DNA from 4 places in the Halopseudomonas sp. L-58 genome. Region 3 is predicted to be linked to each of the others. Evidence: predicted binding sites of a transcription regulator. Region 3 holds the regulator's gene; each other region holds the start of a gene.
The links. Region 3 encodes FliA, which starts transcription of late flagellar genes. Its sites were predicted from a motif close to CTAAAGTTTNNNNNNNNNNNGCCGNTAA; they were not measured.
Positions count from the first base shown of each region.

Region 1: AC13EY_RS07720 (methyl-accepting chemotaxis protein) is a predicted target of FliA. The motif match lies at 4,124-4,151, and genes of this name have one in related genera.
Region 2: AC13EY_RS12735 (methyl-accepting chemotaxis protein) is a predicted target of FliA. The motif match lies at 2,760-2,787, and genes of this name have one in related genera.
Region 4: AC13EY_RS11335 (methyl-accepting chemotaxis protein) is a predicted target of FliA. The motif match lies at 4,225-4,252, and genes of this name have one in related genera.

Region 1 covers NZ_JBSXON010000052.1:48,467-56,003, reverse strand. The annotation lists gene galE (UDP-glucose 4-epimerase GalE) at 1-450, opposite strand, end outside; gene glmS (glutamine--fructose-6-phosphate transaminase (isomerizing)) at 507-2,333, opposite strand; gene AC13EY_RS07720 (methyl-accepting chemotaxis protein) at 2,502-4,061, opposite strand; gene acnA (aconitate hydratase AcnA) at 4,304-7,033, shown strand; tRNA gene AC13EY_RS07710 (tRNA-Pro) at 7,161-7,237, opposite strand; gene mobA (molybdenum cofactor guanylyltransferase MobA) at 7,314-7,537, opposite strand, start outside.
Region 2 covers NZ_JBSXON010000069.1:162,677-170,213, reverse strand. The annotation lists gene AC13EY_RS12740 (CaiB/BaiF CoA transferase family protein) at 131-1,327, opposite strand; gene AC13EY_RS12735 (methyl-accepting chemotaxis protein) at 1,393-2,709, opposite strand; gene AC13EY_RS12730 (DUF808 domain-containing protein) at 2,872-3,774, shown strand; gene AC13EY_RS12725 (diguanylate cyclase domain-containing protein) at 3,783-5,099, opposite strand; gene AC13EY_RS12720 (YaeQ family protein) at 5,250-5,789, shown strand; gene recJ (single-stranded-DNA-specific exonuclease RecJ) at 5,794-7,524, shown strand.
Region 3 covers NZ_JBSXON010000028.1:35,718-43,254, reverse strand. The annotation lists gene flhF (flagellar biosynthesis GTPase FlhF) at 44-1,411, shown strand; gene fleN (flagellar synthesis regulator FleN) at 1,444-2,271, shown strand; gene AC13EY_RS01780 (RNA polymerase sigma factor FliA) at 2,268-3,005, shown strand; gene AC13EY_RS01775 (chemotaxis response regulator CheY) at 3,227-3,604, shown strand; gene AC13EY_RS01770 (protein phosphatase CheZ) at 3,632-4,420, shown strand; gene AC13EY_RS01765 (chemotaxis protein CheA) at 4,576-6,834, shown strand; gene AC13EY_RS01760 (protein-glutamate methylesterase/protein-glutamine glutaminase) at 6,960-7,537, shown strand, end outside.
Region 4 covers NZ_JBSXON010000065.1:143,892-151,428, forward strand. The annotation lists gene AC13EY_RS11315 (1-acyl-sn-glycerol-3-phosphate acyltransferase) at 1-833, opposite strand, end outside; gene AC13EY_RS11320 (CPXCG motif-containing cysteine-rich protein) at 949-1,143, shown strand; gene AC13EY_RS11325 (putative signal transducing protein) at 1,146-1,394, shown strand; gene AC13EY_RS11330 (SOS response-associated peptidase) at 1,391-2,041, shown strand; gene AC13EY_RS11335 (methyl-accepting chemotaxis protein) at 2,026-4,170, opposite strand; gene AC13EY_RS11340 (entericidin A/B family lipoprotein) at 4,373-4,507, shown strand; gene AC13EY_RS11345 (M48 family metallopeptidase) at 4,575-5,381, shown strand; gene AC13EY_RS11350 (7-cyano-7-deazaguanine/7-aminomethyl-7-deazaguanine transporter) at 5,555-6,208, shown strand; gene chrA (chromate efflux transporter) at 6,215-7,537, opposite strand, start outside.

The sequences.
Region 1 (7,537 bases), on a different contig from region 3:
GGTGGCGCTGGTCGGGAAATCTTCGGTGATTGGCAGGCTGGCCGGGTCGCCATAGACGGTGGCAGATGAGCTGAACACCAGGTCATGCACCCCGGCTTTCTGCATGGCCTGCAACAGGGTGACCGCACCGCTTACGTTGTTGTGGTAGTACGTCAGCGGCTCTGCAACCGATTCGCCCACCGCCTTGAGGCCCGCAAAGTGAATAACGGCGTCAATCTGCGATGTTGCGAACAGGCGGTCCAGCAGATCACTGTCGTTGACATCGCCGGTGACGATGTCGAGCGTCTTGCCGGTGAGAGCCTGCACACGTTTCAGGGCCTCGGGCGAGCTGTTGCTGAAGTTGTCCAGCACGATGACCTGGTAGTCGCTTTCGAGCAGGCGCAGGCAGGTGTGCGAGCCGATATAGCCGGCGCCGCCGGTGACCAGAATGGTGTCTGTGTCGGTTTTCATGCTTGTCTCCGGTAGCGGCGCATGTGCTCAGACATGCGCCGCAGTCTCAACCGCAATTACTCGACGGTAACGGATTTAGCCAGATTGCGCGGCTTGTCTACGTCGGTCCCTTTGACCAGCGCGACGTGGTAACTCAGCAACTGCAGTGGCAGGGTGTAGATGATCGGCGAGATGCAGTCTTCCACCCAGGGCAGTCGGATATTGCTGACTTCCGGGTCAGCGCTCTGCTCAATGGTTTCGCAGGCAAAGTTGATCAGCTGGCCACCGCGGGCACGTACTTCTTCCAGGTTTGACTTGAGTTTTTCCAGCAGGCTGTCGCTCGGCGCAACGGAGACTACCGGCATATCTTCATCCACCAGTGCCAGCGGGCCGTGCTTCAGCTCGCCGGCGGCGTAGGCCTCGGCGTGAATATAGGAAATTTCCTTGAGCTTGAGCGCACCTTCCATCGCAATGGGGTAGTGCGGGCCACGGCCCAGAAACAGAGCGTGGTGCTTGTTGGCGAACTGTTCGGCCAGTGCAACGATGGCCGGCTCCAGCGCAAGCACCTGTTCTGTCAGTGCCGGCAGCTTGCGCAGGGCATCGACGTTACGGGCGACGAACTGGTTTTGGCCGCGCGCCTGTGCCAGAGCGGTGGTCAACCACAGCAGCGACACCAGCTGGGTAGTAAAGGCCTTGGTTGAGGCTACGCCAATTTCCGGGCCGGCATGGGTCAGCAAGCGCCAGTCGGCTTCGCGCACCAGCGAGCTGCCGGCGACGTTGCAGATGGCGAGGGTGGCCAGGTAGCCCTGATGCTTGGCGTAACGCAGCGCGGCCAGGGTGTCTGCGGTCTCGCCTGACTGGGAAATCGTGATCAGCAGGGTATTGGCCGGAACCACGACACTGCGGTAGCGGTATTCGCTGGCGACTTCGACCTGGCAGGGAATACCGGCCTGTTCTTCGATCCAGTAGCGGGCGACCAGACCGGCGTGGTAGCTGGTGCCGCAGGCAACAATATGGATGTTGGCGATGTCTGCCAGACGGGTTTCCGCCTCCGGGCCGAGGATCGCGGTCAGTACGTGATCGTCGCCCAGTGTGCCGGCCAGGGTGTCGCTGATGGCCTGCGGCTGCTCGAAGATTTCCTTGAGCATGAAGTGGCGGTATTCGCCCTTGTCCAGACTATGGGCTGCGTGTTCATAGCGAACTACCTGCCGATCGGCTGAGTTGCCGGCGCGGTCCCATATCTCGCAGTTGGTCAGCGTGATGCGAGCGTAGTCGCCTTCCTCCAGGTAGCGGAAGCGATCGGTGACCTGCAGCAGCGCCAACGGGTCGGAGGCAAGATAATGTTCGCCGCTGCCTTCTCCGATCACCAGCGGGCTGCCCATGCGCGAGCAGTAAAGAGTCCCGGGTTCGGAGTCGTGAATCACGGCGAGTGCGTAGGCGCCGTGAATCTCGCCCAGGGTGCTGCGGAACGCGCTGAGCATGTCGCCGGTTTTGGCAAAATGGTGCGCCAGCAGGTGAGCGACGACCTCGGTATCGGTTTCGGACGTAAAGCTGTAGCCCAGATCCTGCAGCTGTTTGCGCAGCGGAGCGTGGTTCTCGATGATACCGTTGTGGACGATGGCCAGTCCGTTGGACAGGTGAGGGTGTGCGTTGTGTTCTGCCGGTTTTCCGTGAGTAGCCCAACGGGTGTGGGCGATACCGAGGTGGCCGCTTACCGGCTTGGCCTGCAGTGCGTTTTCCAGCTCGACAACCTTGCCAACGGCACGTATGCGCTGAATGGTGCCGGCACTGTCTACAACTGCGACGCCAGCCGAGTCGTAGCCGCGGTACTCAAGACGCCGCAGACCCTCAAGCAGGATGGGAGTGATGTCACGCTGGGCGGTGGCACCGACGATTCCGCACATGGATATATCCTTGTTTCACAGGCAAAGGCAGGCAGTTTAGCACCGTCGCCAGACGGGTGGGTAACGTCGGAGTGACGGCAGCATAAGCTTGTCGGAAAGCAGGGGTATGGGGGGCAGTGAGGTCGGCCGGCCGAGCTTGACTCGGCCGGCGCTGGGCAAGATAGCAGGTCAGCGTCGGTTGAAACGTTCGACCAGATTAACCTGGCGCTGCGCGGTATTGGCCAGTTCGCCACTGAGCTCGGCGCTGCGGCTGGCCTGCTTCTCGGTGCTGTCTGCCAGAGTAGCGATATTGGTGACGTTACGGTTGATCTCTTCGGCAACGCTGCTCTGTTCCTCGGCAGCGCTGGCGATTTGACCGGCCATCTCGTTGATGCGCTCGATAGCCTGGCGAATCCCCTCCAGCGCCTCATCGGCTTCAGCGACCTGAGCGACACCGCGCTCGGCCTGCTCGTTGCCGGCCTGCATGGTGTCGACGGTGCTCTGGGCGGCCTGCTGCAGGTTGGCAATCAGGCTGTGAATCTGCTCGGTCGATTCGGCGGTACGGCTGGCCAGGGCACGAACCTCGTCGGCAACCACGGCGAAACCGCGACCCTGCTCACCAGCGCGGGCCGCTTCGATGGCGGCGTTCAGTGCCAGCAGATTGGTTTGCTCGGCGATGCCCTTGATGACGTCCACCACGGTGCCGATCTCGCGAGCATCGGATGCCAATTTATTGGTAACCGTGCTGGCCGAGTCAACTGCGCCGGAGAGGTTCTCGATGGCGATTCGTGCATTGCTGGCGAGCCGCTTGCCCTGCACGGCCAGATCGGCCGCATCGCGAGTCGCTTCAGCTGTACTTTGTACGTTGCCGGAGACCTGCAGAGTCGCGGCTGCCATCTGGTTGATCGCGGTTGCGACCTGGTCGGTTTCGGCGCGCTGCTGGGCCAGACCTTCGCTGCTGCGACGGGCAATCTCGCTGGCTTCCTGCGCCTGTTCCTTGAGGCGTGCCGCGCTGTCACCAACCCGGGTAAGACAGGTCTGCAGGCGAGCCTGCTGGCTGTGAATCGCCATCTCCAACTGGCCCATTGCGCCGCGAAACGGGGTATACATTTGCGCCAGCAGGGGATCGCTGATGCTGTTACCGGCCATTTTGACGATGCGCTGCAGGCGGTGTTCCAGTGCCGATTTCATCGCATAGCCTGCCGGCACGCCGGCAAGGGCTGCGACGGCCACGCCCGGCCAGCCGAACAGGGTGCCGGCGGCACCGCTGGCTGCCATGGCCAGGACCGATGGCAGGACCTGAAGGGCCATACCCGCAAAGTCGCCCTGAACTGCATTGCCGCCCCGAGCCAGGCGCTGGTAAAGCGCGGTGGCTCGTTCGATCTGACCGGCAGTGGGTTTGACCCTCACTGATTCATAGCCGGTAATCTGGCCGTTTTCCCAGATCGGCGTGACGAAGGCATTGACCCAGTAATGGTCGCCGTTCTTGCAGCGATTCTTGACGATCCCCATCCACGCCTTGCCGGCTTTCAGGTCGGCCCACATATGAGCGAAGACCGCTGGCGGAACGTCAGGATGGCGCACGAGGTTGTGAGATGTGCCGACCAGCTCCTCGCGGGTAAAACCACTGATCTCGACGAAAACATCGTTGCAATAGGTGATGACGCCCTTGAGATTGGTGGTCGAGATCAGACGCTGGTCCGCCGCAAAGCTTCGTTCACGCTGGGTTACGGGTTGATTGTTACGCATCGGCGAATGTCCTTGAGTGTCTGTCCGGGAGCAGTAGCGGACTGACTGTTGTCTAAGCTGGTATATCGGCAGTGAGTTCGATGGCTGTAGGGCTGCATTTCAAATGTTGTGCGGCGTTTTGTCTGCTAGCTTTGGAAGATCACGTGCCATCGTCGCGGGCCTCTGCCAGAGGCTTCGCCGAACCGTGCCGCAGAGTATAGCAATCCATACCGGCAGCGTGCCGGTGCAAGGAGGTTTATCGCATGACCCAAGCCAATAGCCTGAGTACGCTCGATAAGCTGGATGTATCCGGCGAGCACTACCAGTACCACTCGCTGAAGCGCGCGGCCGCCAGCTTGAGCGGCATAGAGCAACTGCCCAAGTCGCTCAAGGTGCTGCTGGAGAATCTGCTGCGTAATGAGGACGGCGAGACGGTCACGCTGGATGATATTCGCGCCGTAAGTCAGTGGCTGGAGCAGCGTCGATCCGACCGTGAAATTCAGTACCGTCCGGCGCGGGTGTTGATGCAGGACTTTACCGGGGTGCCGGCGGTCGTGGATTTGGCCGCCATGCGTGATGCGGTTGCGCGGGCTGGTGGCGATCCGGAGCAGATCAATCCGCTGTCGCCGGTCGATCTGGTCATCGACCACTCGGTGATGGTTGATCGCTTTGCCAGCGACTCGGCCTTTCATGACAACGTCGAAATCGAGATGCAGCGTAACGGTGAGCGTTACGCATTCCTGCGCTGGGGGCAAAAGGCCTTTCAGAACTTTCGCGTGGTGCCGCCGGGCACCGGCATTTGTCACCAGGTCAATCTGGAGTACCTGGCCCAGACCGTTTGGGCCGCCGAGGTGGACGGTGAGCAGTGGGCCTGGCCTGATACCCTGGTCGGCACTGACTCGCACACCACCATGATCAACGGGCTGGGCGTACTGGGCTGGGGCGTCGGCGGTATCGAGGCCGAGGCGGCCATGCTCGGGCAGCCGGTTTCGATGCTGATCCCGGAAGTGATCGGTTTCAAACTGACCGGCCGTCTGCGCGAGGGCATCACCGCCACCGATCTGGTGCTGACCGTTACCCAGATGCTGCGCAGCAAGGGCGTAGTCGGCAAGTTTGTTGAATTCTACGGTGATGGTCTCGCCGACCTGCCGCTGGCGGATCGCGCGACCATTGCCAACATGGCGCCGGAGTACGGTGCGACCTGCGGTTTCTTCCCGGTGGATGAGGAAACTCTGCGGTATCTGCGCCTCAGCGGCCGCCCTGATGCGGTGGTGCAGCGGGTAGAAGCCTATTGCAAGGCGCAGGGACTGTGGCGCGAGGCGGGCGACGAGCCGGCGTTTACCGACAGCCTGCACCTGGACATGAGTACTGTGGAGGCCAGCCTGGCCGGTCCGCGTCGACCTCAGGATCGGGTGGCCCTGCCGGATGTGCCCGAAGCCTTCGATGCACTGCTGGCGCTGCAGCTCGCACCGGCTGATACCGAGCAGGCTCGGCTGGAAAGTGAAGGCGGTGCCGGTACCGCCGTCGGCGGCCCGAATGCCCATGCCACGGTGCAGCTGGATGGCAAGGAATACCCGCTGGACCACGGCGCCGTGGTGATCGCCGCGATTACCTCCTGCACCAATACTTCCAATCCGAGTGTGATGATGGCCGCCGGTTTGCTGGCCAAAAAGGCTGTAGAGCGGGGCCTGCAGCGCAAGCCCTGGGTCAAGTCATCGCTTGCGCCAGGCTCCAAGGTGGTGACCGACTATCTGAACAAAGCCGGTCTGACCGAGAGTCTTGATGCGCTCGGATTCAATCTGGTGGGCTACGGCTGCACCACCTGTATTGGCAACTCCGGGCCGCTGCCCGACGAGGTGGTCCGGGTTGTCAGCGAACACGATCTGGCCGTGTCGGCGGTGCTGTCCGGCAACCGTAACTTCGAAGGTCGAGTGCACCCGCAGGTCAAGGCCAACTGGCTGGCTTCGCCGCCGCTGGTGGTGGCCTACGCGCTGGCTGGCAACACCCGAATCAACCTGCGTGACGAGCCGCTTGGTCTGGATCAGGACAACCGTCCGGTGTTTCTCAAGGACATCTGGCCGACCAACAGCGAGATCGCCGAGGCCGTGGCGCTGGTTGAAGACGAGATGTTCCGGACCCGCTATGCCGATGTGTTCACTGGTGATGATCACTGGCGCTCGATCAGCGTCAGCGAGGGCAAGACCTATGCCTGGGATGATGCCTCAACCTACGTGAAAAACCCGCCGTACTTTGATGCCATCGACCAGCCACTAGAATCCCTGCAGCCGGTTACCGGGGCGCGGGTGCTGGCGGTATTCGGTGATTCGATTACCACCGACCACATTTCGCCGGCCGGCAATATCAAGGCAAGCTCGCCGGCGGGTGAGTACCTGCAGTCGCTTGGCGTGGAGCCGGCCGACTTCAACTCCTACGGTTCGCGGCGCGGTAACCACGAAGTGATGATGCGCGGCACCTTCGCCAACATCCGTATCCGCAATCGGATGCTCGGTGGCGAGGAGGGCGGTGAGACCATTCATGTGCCCTCCGGCGAGCGGATGTCGATCTATGATGCAGCCATGCGCTATCAGCAGGATGGCACGCCGCTGGTGGTGCTGGCCGGCAAGGAGTACGGCACCGGTTCAAGCCGGGATTGGGCGGCCAAGGGCACCAATCTGCTCGGTGTGAAGGCCGTGCTGGCCGAGAGCTTCGAGCGCATCCACCGTTCCAACCTGGTCGGTATGGGGGTGTTGCCGCTGCAGTTTGTGGATGGTCAGAGCGTGGCCGAGCTGGGTTTGACCGGGCACGAGCAGATCGAGATCAACGGCATCAGCGATGAGCTCAAGCCGGGGCAGCGGCTGACGGTGGAGGCGACCGGTGATGATGGTAAGAGTGTGAGCTTCGAGATGCTCTGCCGAATCGATACCGTCAATGAGATCGCCTACTTCAAGGCGGGCGGCATTCTGCACCATGTGTTGCGTGAGATGCTTGATTAGAGCTGTCGCCGTTGCGTTCATCTGCCTGCCGGAGACCCTTCTTCGGCCAGGCAAGGCGAAGCGGCAACAGACCTCAGATGGCAGAAAAAGAAAAACCCCTGACTCAATGAGTCAGGGGTTTTGCTGTTGGTCGGAGCGACTGGAATCGAACCAGCGACCTTCTCGTCCCGAACGAGACGCGCTACCAGGCTGCGCTACGCTCCGTTGTGGGCGGCATTTTACCTAAAGTTTGTCATCGCACAAGAGGCAAACGAAAAAAAATCGACTGTTTTTCACAGGGTTACTGCAACGCCAGCCACAGGGTAGGGGTGTTGGCGCTGGTCAGGCGCGGTTCGTCAGCGGCCAGATCGAGGCAGATCGCGTCCATTGTTCGCAACCAGCGCAACGGGCTGCGCTCCCCTTGCAGCCAGGCGTATTCCAGCGCCGGCAGCAGCCCGCGCGGGATCAGGCAGGGCAGCGGCTGGGGCTGCTCACCAGTGCGAAAAAACACCGGACGGTCAGGAT
Region 2 (7,537 bases), on a different contig from region 3:
GAGCCTTCAGCTATGAGCAACTTTCCCCGGACACTAGTGACGCTCTGCGTGGGAGCGCCTGTCCGGACGCTCTGCGTCCGATCACTCAGGAGGCAAGACCAGTGCTTTGTGGGTCTCTGCTTATGTAACGCTAGATCGCCCCGCGCCCACGCAGCTCGGCAATCTGTGTCGCGTCGTAGCCGAGCCGTTGCAGAATGCTGTCGGTATGTTCGCCCAGTGCTGGCCCGGTCCATTCGGCGCTGCCGGGTGTTTCGGACAGTTTGGGCACGATGCCAGGCATCTTGAACGGTTTGCCGTCGGGCAGGGTGGCGTTGAGGAACATTTCGCGGGCCAGGTACTGCGGGTCGGTGAACATGTCGGCGGCTGAATAGATCTTGCTGGCGGGGACTTCGGCCTGTTCCAGCACCTGCAATACCTGCTCCTGTGGCAGGCTGGCGGCCCAGCGGTCAATCAGCGTGTACAGCTCGTCGCGTCTGGCGTCACGGCCGGCATTGTCGGCCAGGGTCGGGTCGGCGGCCAGATCATCACGGCCAATGGCGCGCATGAAACGCTGGAAGATGGCATCGCCGTTGGCGCCGATCTGTACTGCCTTGCCGTCGCTGCAGGTGTGGATGGAGGAGGGGGTGATGCCGGGCATGATGTTGCCGGTGCGCTCGCGCACGAAGCCCATTACATCGAATTCGGGCACCATGCTTTCCATCATCGCGAAGACGGCTTCGTAGAGCGCGACGTCGACAATCTGGCCCTTGCCTTGATTGACCTCCCGGTGCCGCAACGCCATCAGCGCGCCAATCACGCCCCAGAGCGCGGCGATGGAGTCACCGATGGAAATGCCGGTACGCACCGGCGGACGGTCCTCGAAACCGGTGATATAGCGCAGCCCGCCCATGGATTCGCCAACGGCGCCAAATCCGGGCTGGTCCTTTTGCGGGCCGGTCTGACCAAAGCCGGACAGCCGCACCATCACCAGCCCCGGGTTGAGTGCATGCAGGGTATCCCAGCCCAGCCCGAGCTTTTCCAGCGTGCCTGGGCGAAAGTTCTCGATCAGGATGTCGGCATCGCCGAGCAGCTGTTTGAGCACATCGATGGCGTCGGGATCTTTCAGGTTGAGGGTCAGCGATTGCTTGTTGCGGGCCTGCACAAACCACCACAGTGAGGTGCCCTCGTAGAGCTTGCGCCACTTGCGCAATGGATCGCCGCCATTGGGTGACTCGACCTTGATGACCTCGGCGCCGAACTCGGCGCAGATGCGAGCGGCGAAAGGGCCGGCGATCAGGGTGCCGAGTTCGATGACCTTGAGGCCGGCGAGGGGTTTGGCGGCGTTCATACGGGCTCCGGATGCGGTGGCTGGGCCGCCAGTGTAGGGCAAAGGCGGCGGCCGCGGAACGCTGCTCAGTGCTTGATCGCCTCTGCAAACTGGCCGATGGCATCGACCACCCGCTGCGCCTCGTCGCGGATCTCCAGCATCACCTCGCCGGCCCGGTTGGCCAGCACCACGCCCTGTTCCGACTTGCTGCGGCTGCCGGCCATGCCGTCGACCGCGCGATGGGCCAGCTCCATGTTCTGCTGCACCACCTCGTTGATCTCCAGGGTGGCCTGGGCGGTGCGCGCGGCGAGGTTGCGCACTTCGTCGGCGACCACGGCGAAACCGCGCCCCTGCTCGCCGGCGCGGGCGGCCTCGATGGCGGCGTTGAGGGCCAGCAGGTTGGTCTGGTCAGCGATGCCGCGAATGACCTGAACGATGCTGTTGATGCGCTCGGACTGACTGTTCAGCGCATTGATTTGTTCGGACACATTGTCCAGATCGCCAGCGATAGAGCGCACTACATCGATCGCTTCCTGCACGGTTGCCGCGCCGTCGCGCGCACTGCCATCGGTTTCAGCGGCGATCTCGAAGGCGAGTTTGGCCGCGGCGGATTCGGCATCGCGGCGTTCGATCTGGGCGGTGATGTCACTGGCGAACTTGACGAAGCCATAGAGCCTGCCGCTGGCGTCGTAGAGCGGGTTGTAGGTGGCGCGCAACCAGATGATCTGGCCGCTGCGGGTTATGCGCTGGAAGATGTCCGAGAGAAACTCACCCCGGTTCAGGCGCTGCCAGGCCTGCTCGTACTGTCTGCTGCTGGCGACTTCGGGGCTGCAGAACATCCGGTGGTGCTTGCCCTTGATCTCGTCCAGGCGGTACCCCATGGTGCGCAGGAAGTTGTCATTGGCGGTGACGATCTCGCCGTCCCGGGTGAATTCAATCACCGCCATTGACCGATTGATGGCATTCAGCAGACTCTGGTGTTGCTGTTCGGCCTGTACTTCCCGGGTGATATCAAAGGCCAGTTTCACTACCTTCGATACCCGCCCGTTAGCGCCAATGACCGGGATGTAGCTCGCCTCCAGCCAAACCTGTTTGCCGTCTTTGGCTATGCGATCAAAACGGTCACTGAAACTCTCGCCGCTGGCCAGACGCTGCCAGAAGCGGCGGTATTCGTTACTGTTGACCAGTTCCGGTGCGCAGAACAGGCTGTGCCTGCGGCCACGCACTTCCTCAAGCTGATAGCCGACAACGTTCAGGAACGCAGTGTTGGCATCGAGAATCTCGCCCTCTGGGGTGAATTCGATCCAGGCGATGTTCTTGCGGATTGCATTGAGGATGTGCGACTGGGTTGCGAGCAGTTGCTGACTTCGTTGAAGCTCTGCTTTGAGACGTGCTCCGAACATGACAACCTCTTGGTGGCGCGGATAGATGAGCGTGCTTGCAGGGTATAACTGAATCGGCCGACATGCGTCGGACTTGAACCAATACTCCGGCGTCAGGCCGTTTTTTTTACGCGCCTCAGGCCTGTGCTCGGGGCTGTGCATCAAATTGATCAGGAGGATGAATTGGCTAGCAGTCTGCTTGTGTTACTGGATGATATTGCAACAGTACTGGACGACGTCTCGGTCATGACCAAGGTTGCCGCCAAGAAGACGGCGGGCGTGCTGGGTGACGATCTGGCGCTTAACGCTCAGCAGGTTGCCGGTGTGCGGGCCGAACGGGAGTTGCCGGTGGTGTGGGCCGTAGCCAGGGGCTCGTTTCGCAATAAGCTGATTCTGGTGCCGGCGGCGCTGCTGATCAGCGCCATTGCCCCCTGGGCTATCACGCCGCTGTTGATGCTGGGCGGGGCATTTCTCTGTTACGAGGGCGCAGAAAAGCTGGCACACCGGTTTCTGCATGACACCGAGGCCGAGCACCGGCAGACGCTGCAGGACGAGCAGGTGGATCTGGTTGAACGGGAAAAAGCCAAGATTGCTGGCGCGGTGCGCACCGACTTTATCCTCTCCGCCGAGATTATCGCCATCACGTTGGGTACGGTAGCCGACGCCGATTTCGTCAAACAGTTGGTTGTGCTGGCGGGAATTGCCGTGGTGATGACCATCGGCGTCTACGGGCTGGTTGCCGGTATTGTCAAACTGGATGACGGCGGGCTGGCGCTGACCCGCAAGGACAGTCCGTTGCTGCAGCGACTCGGGCAGGGCGTCCTCGATATGGCACCCTGGCTGATGAAAACGTTATCGGTCGTGGGGACGGCTGCGATGTTTATGGTCGGCGGGGGTATCCTGACGCACGGCCTGTCGGTAGTGCATCACTGGATCGAGGACAGCGCCGAGCGGGCGGCGGACCTGCCCTATATCGGCACCGTGCTGGATGGTCTGCTGCCAACCCTGCTCAATGCCGGTTTCGGGGTGGCCGCCGGTGCCCTGCTGGTGGGAGTGATTACGCTGGCTGGCCGTCTTCGGTGCTGAATCTGGTATCAGGGCGTCAGGGTGTGGGCGTGGGTATTGAGATCCTCGCCCAGCCGGTACTGGTTGTTGCCGCTGCGCTTGGCGCTGTACATGGCCAGGTCGGCGGCATGGATCAGCTTGTCCAGGGTGGCGGCATGATCGGGGAACAGGGCAACGCCCAGACTGGCACCAATACGGTAGTCGCGGCCCTGCAGGGTGATCACCGGCGCGAGACTGGCAAACAGTTTCTCGCTGATCTGGTGGGCCTCGTCAGTTACCCGGCTGCTGCGCGATAGCCCCTCGAGCAGGACGACAAACTCGTCCCCGCCCAGTCTGGCGACCATGTCAGAGCTGCGCACTGCGCTGCGCAGACGCTGGGCAACCGCCAGTAACACCTCGTCGCCACTGGCGTGGCCGAGCTGGTCGTTGATTGCCTTGAACTGGTTCAGGTCGATAAACACCAGAGCCAGACGCGTTTGCCGGGCTCTGGCCCTGGTCAGGGCTTCAAACAGTCGCTGCTCCAGCATCAGCCGGTTGGGCAGGCCGGTCAGCGGGTCCTGGTGGGCGCGCTGTTCCAGTTCCCGAACCGAGCGCTTTTCTTCGGTGATATCGCGTACGACACCCATCATCTTGACCGGCTGCCCGTGTTCGTTCTTGACCACGTTGCCGGTTTCCCGAACCCAGTGCACGCTGCCATCCGGCCAGATGACCCGGTACTCCTCGTCGTGGTTTTCGCCGGTGTCGATACAGCGCTGTTCGCCGGCCTTGACCCGCTCGCGGTCCTCCGGGTGCACGCTGTCGCAGAACAGGCTGTAGGAAGGCGTCACTTCGCCCGGTTGATAGCCAAACATGCCGTAGATGGCTTCCGACCAGTACAGTCGATCGGTACCGATATCCCAATCCCAGGTGCCGATGCGGGCGAAGTACTGGCTGCGCTTGAAGCGCTCCATGGCCTCGCTGCCGGCTTGCTGCTCTGCCGTCGGGTGCAGCAGCAGTATCCGCTGGCGACCGATATCGGGCAGCCGGGTCAAGTCCTGCTGAGTTTGCTGGTCGCCTCTGCGCAGCAGTGTCTCCATGCGCTGCATCGGCGCCGGCAGCGTATCCAGCATCGGTAGCCAGCGGGTTATCGGTTGGCCGGTCGGGTCGGTTTTCTCAGCGGGGTCGAGCAGGCGTGCGGCGGCAGGATTGTGCCAGCGTACCCGCTGGCGGCGGTCCAGGATCAGCAGACCGTTGGGGGACAGGTCCAGCAACCGGCGAAAGGTCCTTGCGCGCCGGTGCTCGCGCCAGAGCGCCGCACCGGTCAGCAGGACAATGATCGCAAGCGTGACAAGGAGTAGGAGCATCATCGGCTGTCGTGGCTTAGGGGTGCATCAAGTATACCCTCGGCAGCATCGCTGGCCAGTTTTTATGGCGTTTTGCCATATTGTGCTGCACACGGCATTGGCGGGGTGAATACGCTACACTGCGTGCCCGTTTTTCTGATGGACACATTTGCGATGGCCCTGCAGGCAACCCCTTACAAGGTTCAGCTGAATATCACCGACACCGACCTGGGTGTGTACGAGAACGTGCGCATGACCGTTGCCCGTCACCCGTCGGAGACCGAAGAGCGGCTGGCGGTTCGCCTGTTGGCCTACGCCCTCTGGTACCACGAGCGTCTGACGTTCGGTCGCGGGCTGTCGGATGTTGATGAACCGGCACTGTGGCTGAAAACCCTGGATGACCGGGTCGAACACTGGATTGAGGTTGGTCAACCCGATGCCGATCGCATGACTTGGTGTTCGCGCCGTGCCGAGAAGGTATCGGTGCTGGTGTATGGCAATACTCGGGTATGGATCAGCAAGCAGCTGTCTGCTGTCGCGTCGCTGGCCAACCTGAATGTGGCGGCCCTGCCCGAGGAGCCTCTGCAGGCGCTGTCTACCGATTTGCCGCGCAGCATCGACTGGGGTGTGATGATCAGCGATGGCGTACTGTACGTCAGCGATGGCGATCTGCAGCACGAGCTGCCGATCGAATGGTTGCAGGGCGAGCGTTGAGCCGATGCAGATAGAAACTCGCCCCTTGCCGCCTGCGCTGCCCGCTCTGGGCAGTCTGCCGCCGCTGCTTACACGCCTGTATGCCGCCCGCGGCGTGCTGAACGAGGCAGAGCTGGACCGGAGGTTGCAGGCTCTGTTGCCGTTTAACGGCCTGCTCGGTATTGATCGGGCGGTCGCGGTGCTGGAGCAGGCGCTGCGTTCGCGCCAGTCGATCCTGATTGTGGGTGACTTCGACGCCGACGGCGCCACGGCCAGCAGCGTTGCCGTGCTGGCGTTGCGCATGCTGGGTGCGGCGCAGGTCGACTATCTGGTGCCCAACCGCTTCGAGTACGGCTATGGTCTGACGCCGGAAATTGTTGAAGTAGCGCTGACCCGCTCGCCGCAGGTTCTGGTTACAGTCGACAACGGCATCTCCAGCATCGACGGCGTTGCTGCCGCCAAGGCGGCCGGGTTGCAGGTCGTGGTGACGGATCATCACTTGCCCGGCGAACAGCTGCCGGCAGCCGATGCCATCGTCAATCCGAGCCAGCCCGGTTGTGGCTTTGTCAGTAAGGCGATGGCCGGCGTCGGGGTGATTTTTTACGTCATGCTGGCGCTGCGGGCGGCGCTGCGTGACAGTGGCTGGTTTGCCGAAACCGGGCGAGCGGAGCCGAACCTGGCCGAACTGCTGGATCTGGTGGCGCTTGGTACGGTGGCGGATGTGGTGCCGCTGGATGCCAATAACCGCATTCTGGTGCATCAGGGGCTGGCGCGCATTCGTGCCGGGCGCTGCCGCCCGGGGATTCGCGCGCTGCTGGAGGTGGCCGGGCGCCCGCGCGAGCGGCTGGTATCGACCGATCTCGGCTTTATTGTTGGCCCGCGTCTGAACGCGGCCGGTCGGCTGGACGACATGAGTCTGGGTATCGAATGCCTGCTGACTGACAGCGAGTCGCTGGCGCTGGATATGGCTCGTGAACTGGACGCACTCAACCGTGACCGCAAGGCAATCGAGCGCGACATGCAGCAGCAGGCGCTGAAGACCCTGGAAAGCATGCAGCTGGACGAAACTGCGCTGCCGTTCGGGCTGTGTCTGTACGACCCGGAATGGCATCAGGGGGTGATCGGCATTCTGGCCTCGCGCCTGAAAGACCGCTTTCATCGCCCGGTAATCGCCTTTGCCGATGCAGGAGATGGCATGGTCAAGGGCTCGGCGCGTTCGGTTAACGGGCTGCATATCCGTGATGCACTGGACGCGGTCGCGGCGCGTCACCCCGAGCTGATCAGCAAGTTTGGTGGTCACGCCATGGCGGCCGGATTGTCACTGCGTGAGGCGGATTTTCCGGCCTTTGCCGCGGCCTTTGATGCTGAAGTGCGACGTCAGCTGCAGGCTGAGGATCTGACCGGGCGGCTGCTCTCCGATGGCGAGCTGCAGGCCAGTGATCTGTCGATGGATATCGCCGCCTCCCTGCGCGAAGCCGGGCCCTGGGGGCAGCATTTCCCCGAGCCGCTGTTTCATGGCGAGTTTCAGGTGCTGCAGCAACGGCTGGTCGGCGAACGGCACCTCAAGCTGGTATTGCGTGTGCCGGGCACTGCGCAGCCTCTTGATGCGATTGCCTTCAACATTGACCCGCAGTGCTGGCCCAATGCATCCGTCAGTCGGGTGCTGCTGGCCTACACGCTGGATATCAACGAATTTCGCGGGCGTCAGAGCCTGCAGCTGATGGTTCGTCATCTCGAACCGGTCAGCGACGTCTAGATTGACGTATTCA
Region 3 (7,537 bases):
GCAACCGCCAGCGGGCGGTGCCAGAAAAGCGACGAGGTCAGCCATGAAAGTCAAACGTTTCTTTGCCGCAGACATGCGCCAGGCGATGAAGCTGGTTCGCGATGAGCTGGGCGCTGATGCGTCGATCATCGCCAATCGCCGGGTGGCCGGTGGCGTTGAGCTGACCGCTGCGCTGGACTACGAGGCGCCCCGTCTGACGGCACCGACACCGGGTCTGGATGCTGAATTGAAAAAGACCCAGGAGCGCATCGTTGCCGCGCGCGCCGAGCTGGAGGTGGGCGAGATGGCCTCCCACGATCAGCCGCTGGTCAATCGTCAGCTGTTTGGTGACAGCATGCGCCACGCGGCTCGCCAGGGTTCTGTGGAGGCCCGTGATCTGCTGGATCGGCTGATTCAGGAGCCGGTTGAGCCGGCGGCGCCGGCTGCAGCCAGCCGGCCTGCTGCGGAGCGCTCGCCGGCGGCAGCGGCCGTTGAAGATGCCAGCCTCAGCGCCATGCGCGCCGAACTGGCCGGGCTGCGGGAAATGCTGGAGTCTCAGCTGGGGGGGCTGGCCTGGGGGCAGCTCAATCAGCACAAGCCGAAACAGGCCGGTCTCTGGCGCCGTCTGACCCAGATGGGCTTGCCGGCCGAGGTCAGTCAGGATCTGCTGCGTCAGGTTTCTGACGTGAGTGATCCACGTCAGGCCTGGCGCATGCTGCTGGCCTATCTGGCGCATCGTGTGCCGGTGCTGCGCGAAGAGCCGCTCGATGCCGGCGGCGTGATCGCGCTAGTCGGCCCCACCGGTGCCGGCAAAACGACTACGCTGGGCAAGCTCGCTGCGCGTTACGTGCTCAAGCACGGCAGTCAGCACGTTGCTCTGGTCACCATGGATACCTATCGTATCGGCGCGCACGAACAGTTGCGCACCCTGGGCCGCATTCTCAATGTGCCGGTCAAGGTGGTAGATGAACAGCAGGATCTCAATGACGTGCTGGCCGATTTCGCCGGCAAGCGCCTGGTTCTGATTGATACCGCCGGTCTGCAGGCCAACGATCCCTACCTGCGCGGCCAGCTCGACACCCTGGCCAGTCAGGGGCGTCGGGTACGCAATCTGCTGGTGCTGCCGGCGACCAGCCAGCACCGAGTCATGAAAGCGGCCTACCATACTTACAAGGTGTGCGGTCTGTCGGGCTGCATTCTGACGAAAGTGGACGAGGCCGCAACGCTCGGTGAGTCGCTGGGGCTGGCGATGGAGCAGGGTTTGCCGGTAGCCTATCTGGCAGATGGCCAGCGCATTCCCGACGATATCAGTCGTGCCGTTGGGCATCAGCTGGTGAGTCGTGCAGTTAGTATGGCTGGTAATGATGCGCCGGCAGATCAGACCATGGCCGACGTATTTGCCGGTATGATGAACAGCCAGCGGGCCAGTTAAGCAATTTCACAGGATTAAGGTAATCAGCGCAGATGGGCAGCAAACATCCGGTTCAGGTAATCGCGGTCACCGGGGGCAAGGGTGGCATCGGCAAGACCAACGTGTCGGTGAATCTCAGCCTTGCTCTGGCGGAGATGGGACGGCGCGTTGTGCTGCTCGACGCTGACCTTGGTCTCGCCAACGTTGACGTGCTGCTGGGGCTCAAGCCAAAGGCAACGCTGGCCGACGTGCTGGAGGGCAAGTGCGATCTGCGTGACGTTCTGGTCACCGGCCCCGGCGGCGTTCGTATTGTGCCGGCCGCCTCGGGGGCCGCCAACATGGTGAGCCTCAACCACCAGCAGCATGCCGGCCTGATTCAGGCGTTCAGCGAGATCGGTGACAATATCGACGTGCTGATCGTCGATACGGCGGCCGGCATTGGTGATTCGGTAGTCAGCTTCGTGCGGGCGGCGCAGGAGGTGCTCGTCGTGGTATGTGACGAGCCAACGTCGATTACCGATGCCTACGCCCTGATCAAGCTGCTCAACCGTGATTACGGGATGACCCGATTCCGCGTGCTGGCGAATATGGTCGGCACGCCGCAGGAGGGCCGCATGGTGTTTGCTAAGCTCGCCAAGGTGACGGATCGATTTCTTGACGTTGCACTTCAGTATGTCGGAGCCGTTCCGTTTGATGAGGCGGTGCGCAAGTCAGTGCAAAAGCAGCGCGCGGTGTTTGAAGCTTTTCCGCGCAGCAAGGCCTCGCTGGCAATTCGCGCCATTGCACAGAAAGTTGATGCCTGGCCGCTGCCGGCCAACCCGCGAGGACACCTGGAGTTCTTCGTCGAACGTCTGGTGCAACCGACTGGGTCTGGCCTATGACAGCACAGGCTGGCGGATTGAGCATGTATACACGAGCACAGAGTTCTCGCGGTGAGCAGGATCGACTCGTCGAGCAGTATGCGCCGCTGGTAAAGCGAATTGCCTACCACCTGCTGGGGCGGCTGCCGTCCAGTGTGCAGGTGGAGGATCTAATGCAAGCCGGTATGATCGGGCTGCTGGAAGCCTCCCGCAATTTCGACTTCGGCAAGGGCGCCTGTTTCGAAACCTATGCCGGCATCCGCATTCGCGGTGCGATGCTGGACGAGGTGCGCAAGGGCGACTGGGCGCCACGCTCGGTACACCGCAATACGCGGATGGTCAGTGATGCGATGCGCGCGGTCGAGGCGCGGCTCGGGCGTGACGCCAAGGATCACGAAGTTGCCGCCGAGCTGGAGATGAGCCTGGAAGAGTACTATACGATTCTCAGTGATACCGCCGGCAGCAAGTTGTTCAGCTTTGATGATCTGCTTGAGTCGGGTGCGCCGGCAGATGTGCAGGGCGGCGAGGAACCGGCGTCCGGGCTGCAGGATGAGCGTTTCAGAGCGGCTTTGATCGCGGCAATCGACACGTTGCCCGAGCGCGAGCGACTGCTGCTGTCGCTTTATTACGATGAGGAGCTTAACCTCAAGGAGATCGGCGCCGTGCTGGGTGTCAGTGAATCCAGGGTCAGTCAGTTGCACAGTCAATGTGCTGCTAGGTTGCGCTCGAAGCTGATGAGCTGGCGAAATGATTGATTTTGTCGTCAACATCCGGACAATGCTCGGATTGCTCGACAGGTAGTGGCTTCGGGCCGGACGTCCAGGTGGCGTTTTCGAGGGTGCATCCGATCAGCCTGCTGGCTTCCAGCTGATTGATCAGAGCTTCTTTTGCGGCTTGATTGGTTATTTGCGATGGGTTTTTGGGGTGCAGGCCTGCACATTCCCTGGTTTGTACGGAGGTCGACTTGGACAAGAATATGAAAATTCTCATCGTTGATGATTTTTCGACGATGAGGCGCATCATCAAGAACCTGTTGCGCGACCTTGGGTTTACCAACACAGCCGAAGCCGATGACGGCAACACCGCGTTGCCGATGCTGCAGAGCGGCAGTTTCGATTTTCTGGTGACTGACTGGAACATGCCCGGCATGAGCGGCATTGACCTGTTACGCGCTGTGCGGGCCGACGAGCGGCTCAAGCACCTGCCGGTGCTGATGGTAACGGCCGAGGCCAAGCGAGATCAGATCATTGAAGCCGCGCAGGCGGGCGTCAATGGCTATGTGGTCAAGCCGTTTACGGCTCAGGCCTTGAAAGAAAAGATCGAAAAAATCTTTGAGCGAGTTCAGGCTAAATAATAATCAACCGGGGTACAGGTTATGGCTTTGAGTAAGGATCCCGGCCAGGCGACCGCTCAGGAATTCGAGCATTCGCTGAAGGACAATGCGCACCAGCTGGTTGGTCACCTTGAGAGCGGCAACTTCGGTGAAGCGTTGCTGGTCATTCATGCCATCAATCAGGCACGCGACCGTGGTCTTTATCACGAGGTGGGGCAGCTCACCCGCGCGTTGCACAATGCCATCGTCAATTTTCAGATCGACACGACCCACGCGCTGGGTGGTGACAACGATACTTCCAAGATATCCGATGCCTCTGACCGGCTGGACTATGTGGTTCAGCTGACCGACAAGGCGGCCAACCGGACCATGGATCTGGTCGAGGCCAGCGTGCCCAAGGTCGCTGATCTGGGGCAGCAGGCGAACGCCCTCAAGTCAGACTGGCAGCGGCTGCAGCGTCGGGAGATGGCGGCGGACGAGTTTCGCGACCTCTACCGCCGGGTAGGCGAGTTCCTTGAGCAGACCGAATCGACCAGCAAGGATCTGTCCACCAATCTGAACGATATTCTGCTGGCTCAGGACTATCAGGATCTGACCGGCCAGGTGATCAAGCGTGTGACTACGCTTGTGCATGATGTCGAAGAGAGCCTGGTCAACCTGGTCCGAATGGCGGGACAGGTCGACCGCATTACCGGCATCAATCATGGTGAATCTCCCGAGGACGGAAAAAAATCCTCCTCCAGGGGTGAAGGTCCGCAAATTCATGCCGATAAAAGGGAAGACGTTGTTTCCGGTCAGGATGAGGTTGATGACCTCCTTTCCAGCCTGGGATTCTGATGTCAGCTGTAACTGCCGCACGCTGAGCGCGCGGCCGGTCTGACTGCTCAAGGTCGCTGCCTGGCAGCAACGTTGAGTGACTGCGCAGCGCCGAGATGGAAATTCAAGGCGGCATTGCGTGGCCTTCCGATAACACGCCCGAGGGGAGTGGGTGCATGAGTTTCGATGCGGATGAAGAGATTCTCCAGGACTTTCTGGTCGAGGCCGGCGAGATTCTCGAGCAGTTGTCCGAACAGTTGGTCGAGCTGGAAAACCGGCCCGACGACATGGATCTGCTTAACGCTATCTTCCGCGGCTTTCACACCGTAAAGGGCGGGGCCGGCTTTCTTCAGCTGGATGCCCTTGTTGCCTGCTGCCATATCGCCGAGAACGTATTCGATATTCTGCGCAAGGGCGAACGTACCGTCACGCCCGAGTTGATGGACGTCGTTCTTCAGGCGCTGGACACGGTCAATGGCATGTTTGCCCAGGTGCGAGAGAGCGAGGAACCGACTCCTGCTGCGCCTGCTCTGCTGGATGCGTTGGCCGCTCTGGCTCAGCCCGCATCGGCGGATGAGGCAACAAGCGAGCCGCCTGCTGCAGAAGCGCCTGAGCCGGAGCCCGAGGCTGGTCCGGCTGACGCTGCGGCACCTGCCGCTGCCGAGGGTGACATCACCGACGATGAATTCGAGCAGTTGCTTGACGCCCTGCATGGTGATGGCAGTGCGGCTGCCGCAGCCTCTGTTGCTGCTGCCCAGACAGCGCCCGCCGCCGGCGCGGATGAGATCTCCGATGACGAATTTGAGGCCCTGCTGGATGAACTGCATGGTCCGGGCAAGGCACCGGCAGCTGCGGCAGAAAAGCCGGCAGCCGCTGAATCGTCCAGGCCGGCGTCTGACGGTGACGACATTACCGACGATGAATTTGAGGCGCTGCTTGACCAGTTGCACGGCAAGGGTGCTGCCCCCGGTGTCAAGGAAGCACCTGCTGCTGCGCCGGAGACGTCGGCTGCCGACAGTTCCGATGACCATATCACTGACGACGAATTCGAAGCGCTGCTTGATCAGCTTCACGGCAAGGGTGCTGCACCCGGTATTGCTGACGCCAAGGCCGACCAGTCCCAGGCTGCCAAGCCCGCTGCACAACCTGCTGCCAGCAAGCCGGTAACGCCCGCTGCGCCCAAGGCTGCAGCGAAGCCGGCGGCCAAGGCCGCAGCACCCGCACCGGCACCGGCCAAGTCGGCTGCGCCCGCCGAGGCGCCAGCGGCTGACACCACAGTGCGCGTCGATACCGCCCGGCTGGATGAAATCATGAACATGGTCGGTGAGCTGGTGCTGGTGCGTAACCGCCTGGTGCGTCTGGGTCTGGCCAGCGGTGATGAAGAGCTGGGCAAGGCCGTTGGCAACCTGGATGTGGTCACGGCCGACCTGCAGATGTCGGTCATGAAAACGCGCATGCAGCCGATCAAGAAGGTCTTCGGTCGGTTCCCCCGGGTTGTTCGCGATTTGGCGCGCAACCTCAAGAAGGAAATCAATCTTGAGCTGATTGGTGAAGAGACCGATCTGGACAAGAACCTGGTTGAGGCGCTGGCCGATCCGCTGGTGCACCTGGTGCGCAACTCGGTAGACCACGGTATCGAATTGCCGGACGAGCGCGAAGCCGCAGGCAAGTCGCGGACGGGCAAGGTGGTGCTGGCTGCGCAGCAGGAAGGTGATCATATTCTGCTGACCATCGTCGACGATGGTCGTGGCATGGACCCTGAAATCCTGCGGGCCAAGGCGGTCGAGAAAGGCATGATGGACAAGGACGCAGCGGACCGTCTCAGCGACTCCGAATGCTTCAATCTGATCCTCGCGCCGGGCTTCTCGACCAAAACGGAAATCTCCGACGTATCCGGCCGTGGTGTCGGCATGGACGTGGTCAAGACCAAGATCTCCCAGCTCAACGGCACGATCAGCATCGAGTCGACCAAGGGGCAGGGCTCGCGGATCGCAATCAAGGTGCCTCTGACCCTGGCCATCATGCCGACCCTGATGGTCATGCTGGCCGACCAGGCGTTCGCGCTGCCGCTGGTCAGCGTCAACGAGATCTACAGCCTCGACCTGTCCCGCACCAACGTGGTGGACGGTCAGGAGGTGATCATCGTGCGCGAGAAGGCCTTGCCGCTGTTCTATCTCAAGCACTGGCTGATGCCGGGTGTGGAAGATACCAGCGATCATTCGGCGGCCAGTGTGGTGATCGTGTCGGTGGGTACCCAGCGTGTCGGCTTTGTGGTCGATCAGCTGGTTGGTCAGGAAGAGGTTGTCATCAAGCCGCTCGGGCGTATGCTGCAAGGTACCGCCGGAATGGCTGGGGCAACCATTACCGGCGACGGTCGTATCGCCCTGATTCTGGATATTCCGAGCCTGCTCAAGCGTTATGCGCGACGCATGTGATAGCCTGCTTTGGGACGCGTCGAGCGCCCCTAAAAGGCTTAAGCAAGTGTTGTCTGCGGGAAGCTGCAAGCCCGCCAAAACAGTTATGAATCAGTTCATGTGCAGGACGCAGGTCAGGAGAGGGTATGGCGGTTAAGGTTCTGGTGGTCGACGATTCGGGTTTCTTTCGCCGCAGGGTGACGGAGATTCTGGCCGGCGATCCGCAAATCCAGGTAGTCGGTACTGCCAACAATGGTCGTGAGGCCATCGAGCAGACATTGGCGCTGCACCCGGATGTGATCACCATGGACTACGAGATGCCGGTCATGGACGGCATTGAAGCCGTCCGGCAGATCATGCAGCGCTGTCCGACGCCGGTGATCATGTTCTCCTCGCTTACCTACGAGGGTGCCCGCGTCAGCCTGGATGCGCTTGACGCCGGCGCGGCCGATTATCTGCCGAAAAACTTCGAGGACATCTCGCGCAACCCTGACAAGGTGCGTCAGATGCTGTGCGAGAGGGTTACCGCCCTGGCCCGAACCAACCGTCGCTCGCTCGGTCTGCACTCCAGCCCGTCGCCCGCTGCTGCCCCCGCACCCGGGCTGGCCTCGCGCCCGGCTTCGGGTTTGTCGAGCAGTGCCCCTGCGCGCCCGACCGCTGCACCCGCACCGTCGGCACCGGTGAAAAACAGTCCGGCCCCGCGCAAGCGGAGCTACAAGCTGGT
Region 4 (7,537 bases), on a different contig from region 3:
CCCTTGTAGCCCGTCAGGCCCATGGCAATGGAGCGGTCATCCTCGCCCGGCTCCTTGCTGTAACTGCCAGCATGCGCACGCTGCTCCAGCTCGCGCGCTTTCATGCCGTCACACGGATCCCATTCGTAGGAAATCGATACCGGTACCATGCTCAGCGAGCGAATCACATCCGCAACAGCTTCGGCCTTGCGGCTCATGCAGAACATCTTGATGATCGCCGAATCGGTTTCATCCAGACCGTCCTTCGCTCGCCCCTCCGCCTGAGCAATCCAGATCGACTGCCCCTCGGCAATCGAGTGGCTGATATAGGCAGACAGGGTCTGGTAAGCCTGCAGCTTCTCGCGCCGACCGGTCAGTGAGCGGTGCACGATAAAGCTCTTGTTCAGGCGCATCAGATCGGCAACGAAGGGCCGCTGCAGCAGATTATCTCCAATCGCAATACGTGGCGTCGGGTGCCCCGCGTGGTAAAGCGCATAATTGACAAACGCCGGATCCATCACGATGTCACGATGATTGGCGATAAACAGGTGGGGCTGATCGCTGCGCAGGTTATCCAGGCCACTGTAGGTGACAGCCAGTGTGCTGCTTTCTATCAGGCGATCCAGATAGGGTTCCAGCCTGTGCTGAAGATCATCAACCGATTCGACGCCACGGGCCTCGCGTCCGAGCGCCAGTTGCACCAGCGACCGGGCAACACCCGGTAGCCAGCGATTGAGGCGCGGGAAGCGGTAGCCAGCCAGCATGCGCATCAGTTCCTGATCAGACAGCAGACGCTCCAGCACAGCTGGCACTTCGGCATCGTTGTAGGGGCGAATGCCCTCGAACTCGCTCATGTCACCCTCAGAGTCTTGTCGTCAGCCGGGCATTATGCGTTGCCCACCGTGGTTTCGCCAGATTGACGATGCAGCTACACTGCATGTCACATACAAGACGTACGGGGACTTTACGGTGCAGGCACTGGAAGAAGCGAATCTGGTCTGCCCTCACTGCGGCGAACCCATCACCCTGCTGCTTGACCTGAGCGGTGGAGCCCAATCCTATACCGAGGACTGTCAGGTCTGCTGCCAGCCGATCCACGTCAGCCTATGGATCGACGACGCAGGCGACGACTATCACGTCGACCTGCGCCGCGAACAGGACTGAGCATGCAGCGTATCTACCGTCCCGCCGACATGGCGGAGGCCAGCTTGCTGACCGCCGTACTGGCCGACCATCACATCCGCAGCCACATCAGCGGCGGCTATCTGCAGGGGGCCATTGGCGATCTGCCAGTGCATGACCTGCTTGGCCTGTGGGTTGAAGACGAAGACGTCGATCGCAGTACCGAGCTGATCCATGCCTATCTCCAGGCAAGCCCCATCAACGAAGAAGACAGCGAGCTACCCCAGCCATGAGCGGTCGCCTGGCCCAGTTCAATCAGCCCCATACCACAATGCCCGACGACTGGAAGCCACAGTGGAATATTGCCCCTGGCAAACCGTTGCTGATTCTGCGCAAGACAGCAGGCCAGCTGGAGTGCGCCTCTGTCCTGTGGAACCTGACGCCGGGCTGGCTAAAGGACCTCAGCCGGGCCAGCTTTTCGGCCCGGGCTGAATACCTGCACGAAAAACCCATGTTCCGGCAGGCCTTCGCCCAGCGGCGCTGCATCCTGCCCGTCGACGGCTATTTCCTCTGGCTGCAGCAGGGGCAACGCAAGCAACCCTGGTATCTGCGGCGCAAGGAAGGCGGGCTGGCACTGGCGGGTATCTGGGAACGCTACCAGCTGGATGACGGTCAGTACTGGGACAGTTGCGCGCTGATCACCGTACCTGCCAAAGGCCTGGCAAACCGGCTTGGCGACCGTATGCCGGCAGCCCTGAACAGCGCGGAGCAAGCCATATGGCTGGCCGAGAGCACGGCGGTGACGGCCCTGCAGCCATTGTTGCTGAATGCCGACAGCCGTATCGAGATGGCCTACCCTGTCAGCACAGCAGTCAGCAACCCGGCTACCCAGGGGCCGCATTGCTGCAGCCCCGCAGGTCCGGCTCAAACCTTGAACTGATTGATCAGACGGCGCTGATGCTCTGCCAGCTTGGTCAGTGACGCACTGGCCTGGGAGGCCTCATCGGCACCCTTGGCCACATCCTTGGCGACCGTGTCGATGGTCATGACGTTGCGATTGATATCCTCGGCAACCGCACTCTGCTCCTCGGCGGCACTCGCGATCTGATTGTTCATATCATTGATCACTGATACTGCCTGGGTAATCGAGGTCAAGGCTGCATCCGCCTCTTCCGCCTGCAGTACGCTCTGATCGGTGCGGGCACGGCTTTGCTCCATCACCTTGACGGTCTCGCGGGTTCCATTCTGCAGCTGCTCGATCATATGCTGAATTTCTTCGGTCGAGCTCTGGGTTTTCTGCGCCAGGTTACGAACCTCATCGGCAACCACCGCAAAGCCGCGACCCTGCTCACCGGCGCGAGCCGCTTCGATGGCCGCATTCAGCGCCAGCAGGTTGGTTTGTTCTGCAATACCGCGAATGGTGTCCAGAATACCGGTGATATTTTCGCTGTCGCGTGCCAGTGCCTGCACGCTGTCGACCGCACGCTGAATATCCTGCGAGAGGTTCTGAATGGTTTCGGACGTTGCCCGCACCACCTCACGTCCGTGCGAAGCGGAACCGTCGGCATTTTGAGCCGCGCTGGCCGCCTGCGAGGCGTTACGTGCAACATCTTGTGCGGTCGCAGTCATTTCTGTCACGGCCGTCGCGACCAGATCAATCTCGCTGAGTTGACGCTGTACCCCGTCATTGGTCCGCAGCGCGATGTCGGCGGTGTGTTCCGAGGCATCGGTGACCTGCTGAACCGAACCGACAACCTCACGAATCATGCCCTGCAGCTTGTCGAGAAACGCATTGAAGCCCCGGGCGATATCACCCAGCTCATCCGCCCGCTCCACATTGAGACGCTTGGTCAGATCGCCTTCGCCCTTGGCAATATCGTCCAGCATGGCTACCAGCTGGCGCGCGGGCTTGGCCAGACCGTAAGCCAGCAACACCATCACACCGAGACCCGCCAGCGCAACCAGCAGACCGATGCCGGTCAAAAGCATGGAGTCCTGTTGGCGCATGTCAGTCAGCTCGGTATCGAGCTGATTGAAGTCCTGCATGACCACCGCAAGCGGTAACTTGATAAGCAGCGACCAACGCACATCTGTGCCCGGCAGCGTGACCGGCATGATCAACTGCAGATGATCCACACCTTCACTCTCGATCTGAAAAAGCGGCTCGTTGGACCTGCCCACAGCGGCAATGGCGTCCATTTCCATTTGATCAAGCACCAAAGAGGCATGATCGCCCGGCTTGGCACCCTCGCCCGTGAACGCAACCAGCCGCCCGGAAGCACTCACCAGAGCCTGCTCGCCCTGGCCGTCGTAGAGATCCTGATTGCTCTCATGCAGCATCTGCTGCAGAAACTCCATCGACAGATCGGCACCGGCGATACCCATGAACTCACCGTCGCTGACGATCGGCACAGTAAAGGAGGCAAGCAACACTGTCTTGCCGCCAACCTCATAAGGGGCTGGGTCGATCACACAGGGCTTCAGCGTCTCACGGGGGCAGAGGTAATACTCACCGGCACGCACGCCATTTTCGAGGATGGTTTCATTCTCCATATCGCCGAGTGCTTCCAGCGACAGAGTGCCGTTTTCGTTACGGAACCACATGGGCATGTAGCGCCCTGTGCCGTTGTAGCCGTCGGTTTCAACTCCCTCAAAAAAGCTGTCCAGGTTATCCAGCGAGTTTGGCTCCCAGCCGACGTAGGCATCCCACAGCTGCGGGCTTTGCTCCAGCGTCATGCGGATTACGCGGGTCATTTCCTCGCGCCCCATCATCAACGCCGGCATCCCGTCATCCTGAATCTGTCCCAACATCGAGTTGAGCTGCGCCAATTGCGTGGCTACCGTCAGCGGATACTCCAGATAGCGACGAATACGCGCCTGTTCACCACCCGCTATCGCCATCACGCGGTCCCTGACCAGATCATCGATCAACACCCGCGACCGTTCCTGCACCAACGCCTGACTGCGTTCGGCGGAATAAACCGAGTAAAGCGTCATGACGCCAACAGCGATAAACAGACAGGCACCTGCCAGCACAGTAATGGAAAGCTGAATTGACCTGAATTTCATGAAATACCTCGACGCGGGAACGACAGAGCGGCGCAGGACACCGGTTCATCCGTAATATCGGCCACAGCATAAAAATCTGCAGCCCGTTGCATACAATTGTCCAAATACCGGTCCAATAACGTAATCTTTCACCGTTGAATGCCCGCGGGGCTGTTCCCCAGAGGCCTGCAATAATATTTTACGCCTGATGAGAGAATAGAGCATGAAGAGATCACGGGTACTGCTGCTGTCTGTCCTGTTCAGTCTTGCCGGCCTGAGCGCCTGCAACACGATGGAAGGGCTGGGCAAGGACATTCAGAAGGTCGGCGACAGCATCGAAGACGCTGCCAACCGATAACGCGGGGCCGGTGCTTCCAGGCGGAGCATCGGCCGAATTTCAACTTCGTTTTGCAAGGAAGAGCCCAATGCGACTGCGATTCACCCTTCTCCTGCCTGTTGTGCTGCTGGTTGGCTGTCAGAGCGTGCAGACCACTCAAGGCGGTAACGTCGGCGTCAACCGCACCCAGTATATGATGAGCGGCCTGTCCAGCGAGCAGGTCAACCAGATGGCTGCCGAGTCGTACAACGAGACCCTGGCTGAAGCCAAAAAGCAGGGGCTGCTGAATACCAGCGCTGCCACCGTGCGCAGACTCAATGGTATCGCTGCCAAGCTGATCGCACAGGTCCCGCACTTCCGCCCCGATGCCAGCAGCTGGGACTGGGAAGTCAACCTGATCAAGGATGACCAGCTCAATGCCAGTTGCTCACCCGGCGGCAAGATTCTGTTCTACTCGGGAATTATCGATCGCCTTCAACTGACCGATGCCGAAATAGCCCAGATCATGGGGCACGAGATTGCCCACGCCCTGCGCGAGCATGGCCGCGAGGCTATTTCTCGAGCCTATGCCACCCAGATGGGCACCCAACTGGCCAGCGCCCTGCTGGGCCTGGGCGAAGGCGGAAGTCAGGCTGCTCAGATGGCGGTGCAATATGGCCTGACGCTGCCGAACAGTCGAGCCAACGAGAGCGAAGCCGATCTGATTGGCCTGGAGCTGGCCGCACGCGCCGGCTACGATCCGCAGGCCGCCGTGACTCTGTGGCAAAAAATGCAGGCCGCATCGCAGGGCGAGCCACCGGCATTCATGAGCACCCACCCCTCTTCCTCCGGCCGTATTGAGACACTGCGCTCTGCTGCTCCCCGCGTTCAGGGCCTGTACGAAGCTGCCAAGTAAGCAGATTCCGGCCGGCGAGCTTGCCCCGCCGGTCGGAATGCAGCGAATACGCTGGTCAATCCGTGCAAAACCGGTACAATTGCGCGCCGTTCGACCCCGAACGACATGGGTTCCCTCACCCCATCTGACAAAACGGCGAGTCAGCAGACTCGAATCGTAAAAAAGGACAGACCATGACCGTACTTACCTCCGGCATGCAGCGCCGCGCGCTCGCACTGCTGATCAGTTTTCACATTGCCATCATCATCGCCAGCAATTACCTGGTGCAGTTGCCGATCACCCTGTTCGGTTACCACACCACCTGGGGCGCCTTCAGCTTTCCGTTCATTTTCCTGGCTACCGATCTGACCGTTCGCCTGCTCGGCAAACAGGCTGCGCGCCGCGTTATTGCGCGCGTCATGCTGCCGGCGCTGGTTGCGTCCTATGTAGTGTCGGTGGTGTTTCAGGAAGGCAGCTACCGCGGCATCGACGCACTGCTGTCGTTCAATGACTTCGTGCTGCGCATTTCGCTGGCCAGTTTCGTTGCCTACGTGATCGGCCAGTTGCTGGACATCCAGGTATTCGACCGGCTGCGCCGTATCAAGGCCTGGTGGATCGCACCAAGCCTGTCGACCGTGCTGGGCAACCTGGCAGACACCTTCGCCTTCTTCTCGGTCGCCTTCTGGCACAGCAGCAATCCGTTCATGGCCGAGCACTGGGTCGAGATCGCTACCGTCGACTATGCCATCAAACTGCTCATCAGCATGCTGCTGTTCCTGCCGCTTTACGGCGTGCTGCTGCGCACCCTGATGAACCGCCTCGGCGGCCCGGCGACCTCAGCCGCCTGAGCGGTATCAGGACAACAGCCCTGATACACCCAGCAAGAGCCCTGCTGCAGCACCAAGCAGCAGGGTCTGCAGCACCGTCCAGCCCCTCCCAAACAGCAGACCGGCCGCGATCAGCCCGATGCCCAGTGCCAGCCAGTCCGGCCCGGCAGTCTCGGCAGGCATGACAACGTGCCAGCCGAAAAATAGCGCCAGATTGACGATAACGCCCACAACAGCAGCACTTACGCCAGTCAGGGCGGCAGTCAGACGCAGTTCGCCACGGGTAGCTTCGATCAGCGGCGCACCGCCCAGCACAAACAGAAACGACGGCAGAAAGGTGAACCAGCAGACCAGCAGCGCCGCCAGCATGCCAGCAGCCAGCGCCTGATCAGCACCTAAAAATGCGCCCTGATAGCCACCAAGAAACGCGACAAACACCACCACCATGATCAAAGGCCCCGGGGTGCTTTCGCCCAGCGCCAGCCCGTCGATCATCTGCAGCGGCGAGAGCCAGCCGTATTGCAGTACAGCACCCTGATAAACATAGGGCAGCACAGCATAGGCCCCCCCGAAGGTCAGCAAGGCTGCCTTGGTAAAGAACCAGGCCATCTGGGTCAACGGCCCATGCCAGCCTTGCCATAACGTCAGCAGCCCCATCGGCAAGACCCAAAGCGCAGCTCCGATCAGCAGCAGCTTCGCCAAACGCCATGAGCTGAAGCGGGCATGTTCGGGTATCGGGCTGTGATCATTCAACAGCGCATCCCCGCCGCCATCAGACGGCGCGTGAGCGGCCGTAGAAGGCGAAAAGGCCGACGGCAGCAATCGCCCGCCAACGGTGCCAGCCAACGCTGCCGCCAGCACGATCAGAGGAAAAGGTAGCTGCAAGGCGAATATCGCTGCGAAAGCGGCCAGCGCAATTGCCCAGAGCCAGCGGTTATGCAACACCCGACCGCCGATCCGCCAGGCCGCCTGAACAACCACGACGACCACCACCGGCTTGATCGCGTAGAACACCCCTGCAATCAGCGGCACGTCGCCGTAAACCAGATACACCCAGGCCAGCAAGATCAGCAAACCCAGCGATGGCAGAATAAACAGCAGCCCAGCCACCACCCCACCCCAACTGCGATGCAGCAACCAGCCCAGATAGGTCGCCAACTGCTGCGCCTCCGGCCCGGGCAGCAGCATGCAGTAGTTCAGGGCGTGCAAAAAACGCCGCTCGGATAACCAGCGACGCCGGGAAACCAGCTCGTCATGCATCAATGCGATCTGCCCGGCAGGGCCACCGAAACTGATAAACCCCAGCTTCAGCCAAAAGCGAAATGCCTCTCGGCGACTCAGATCAGACGG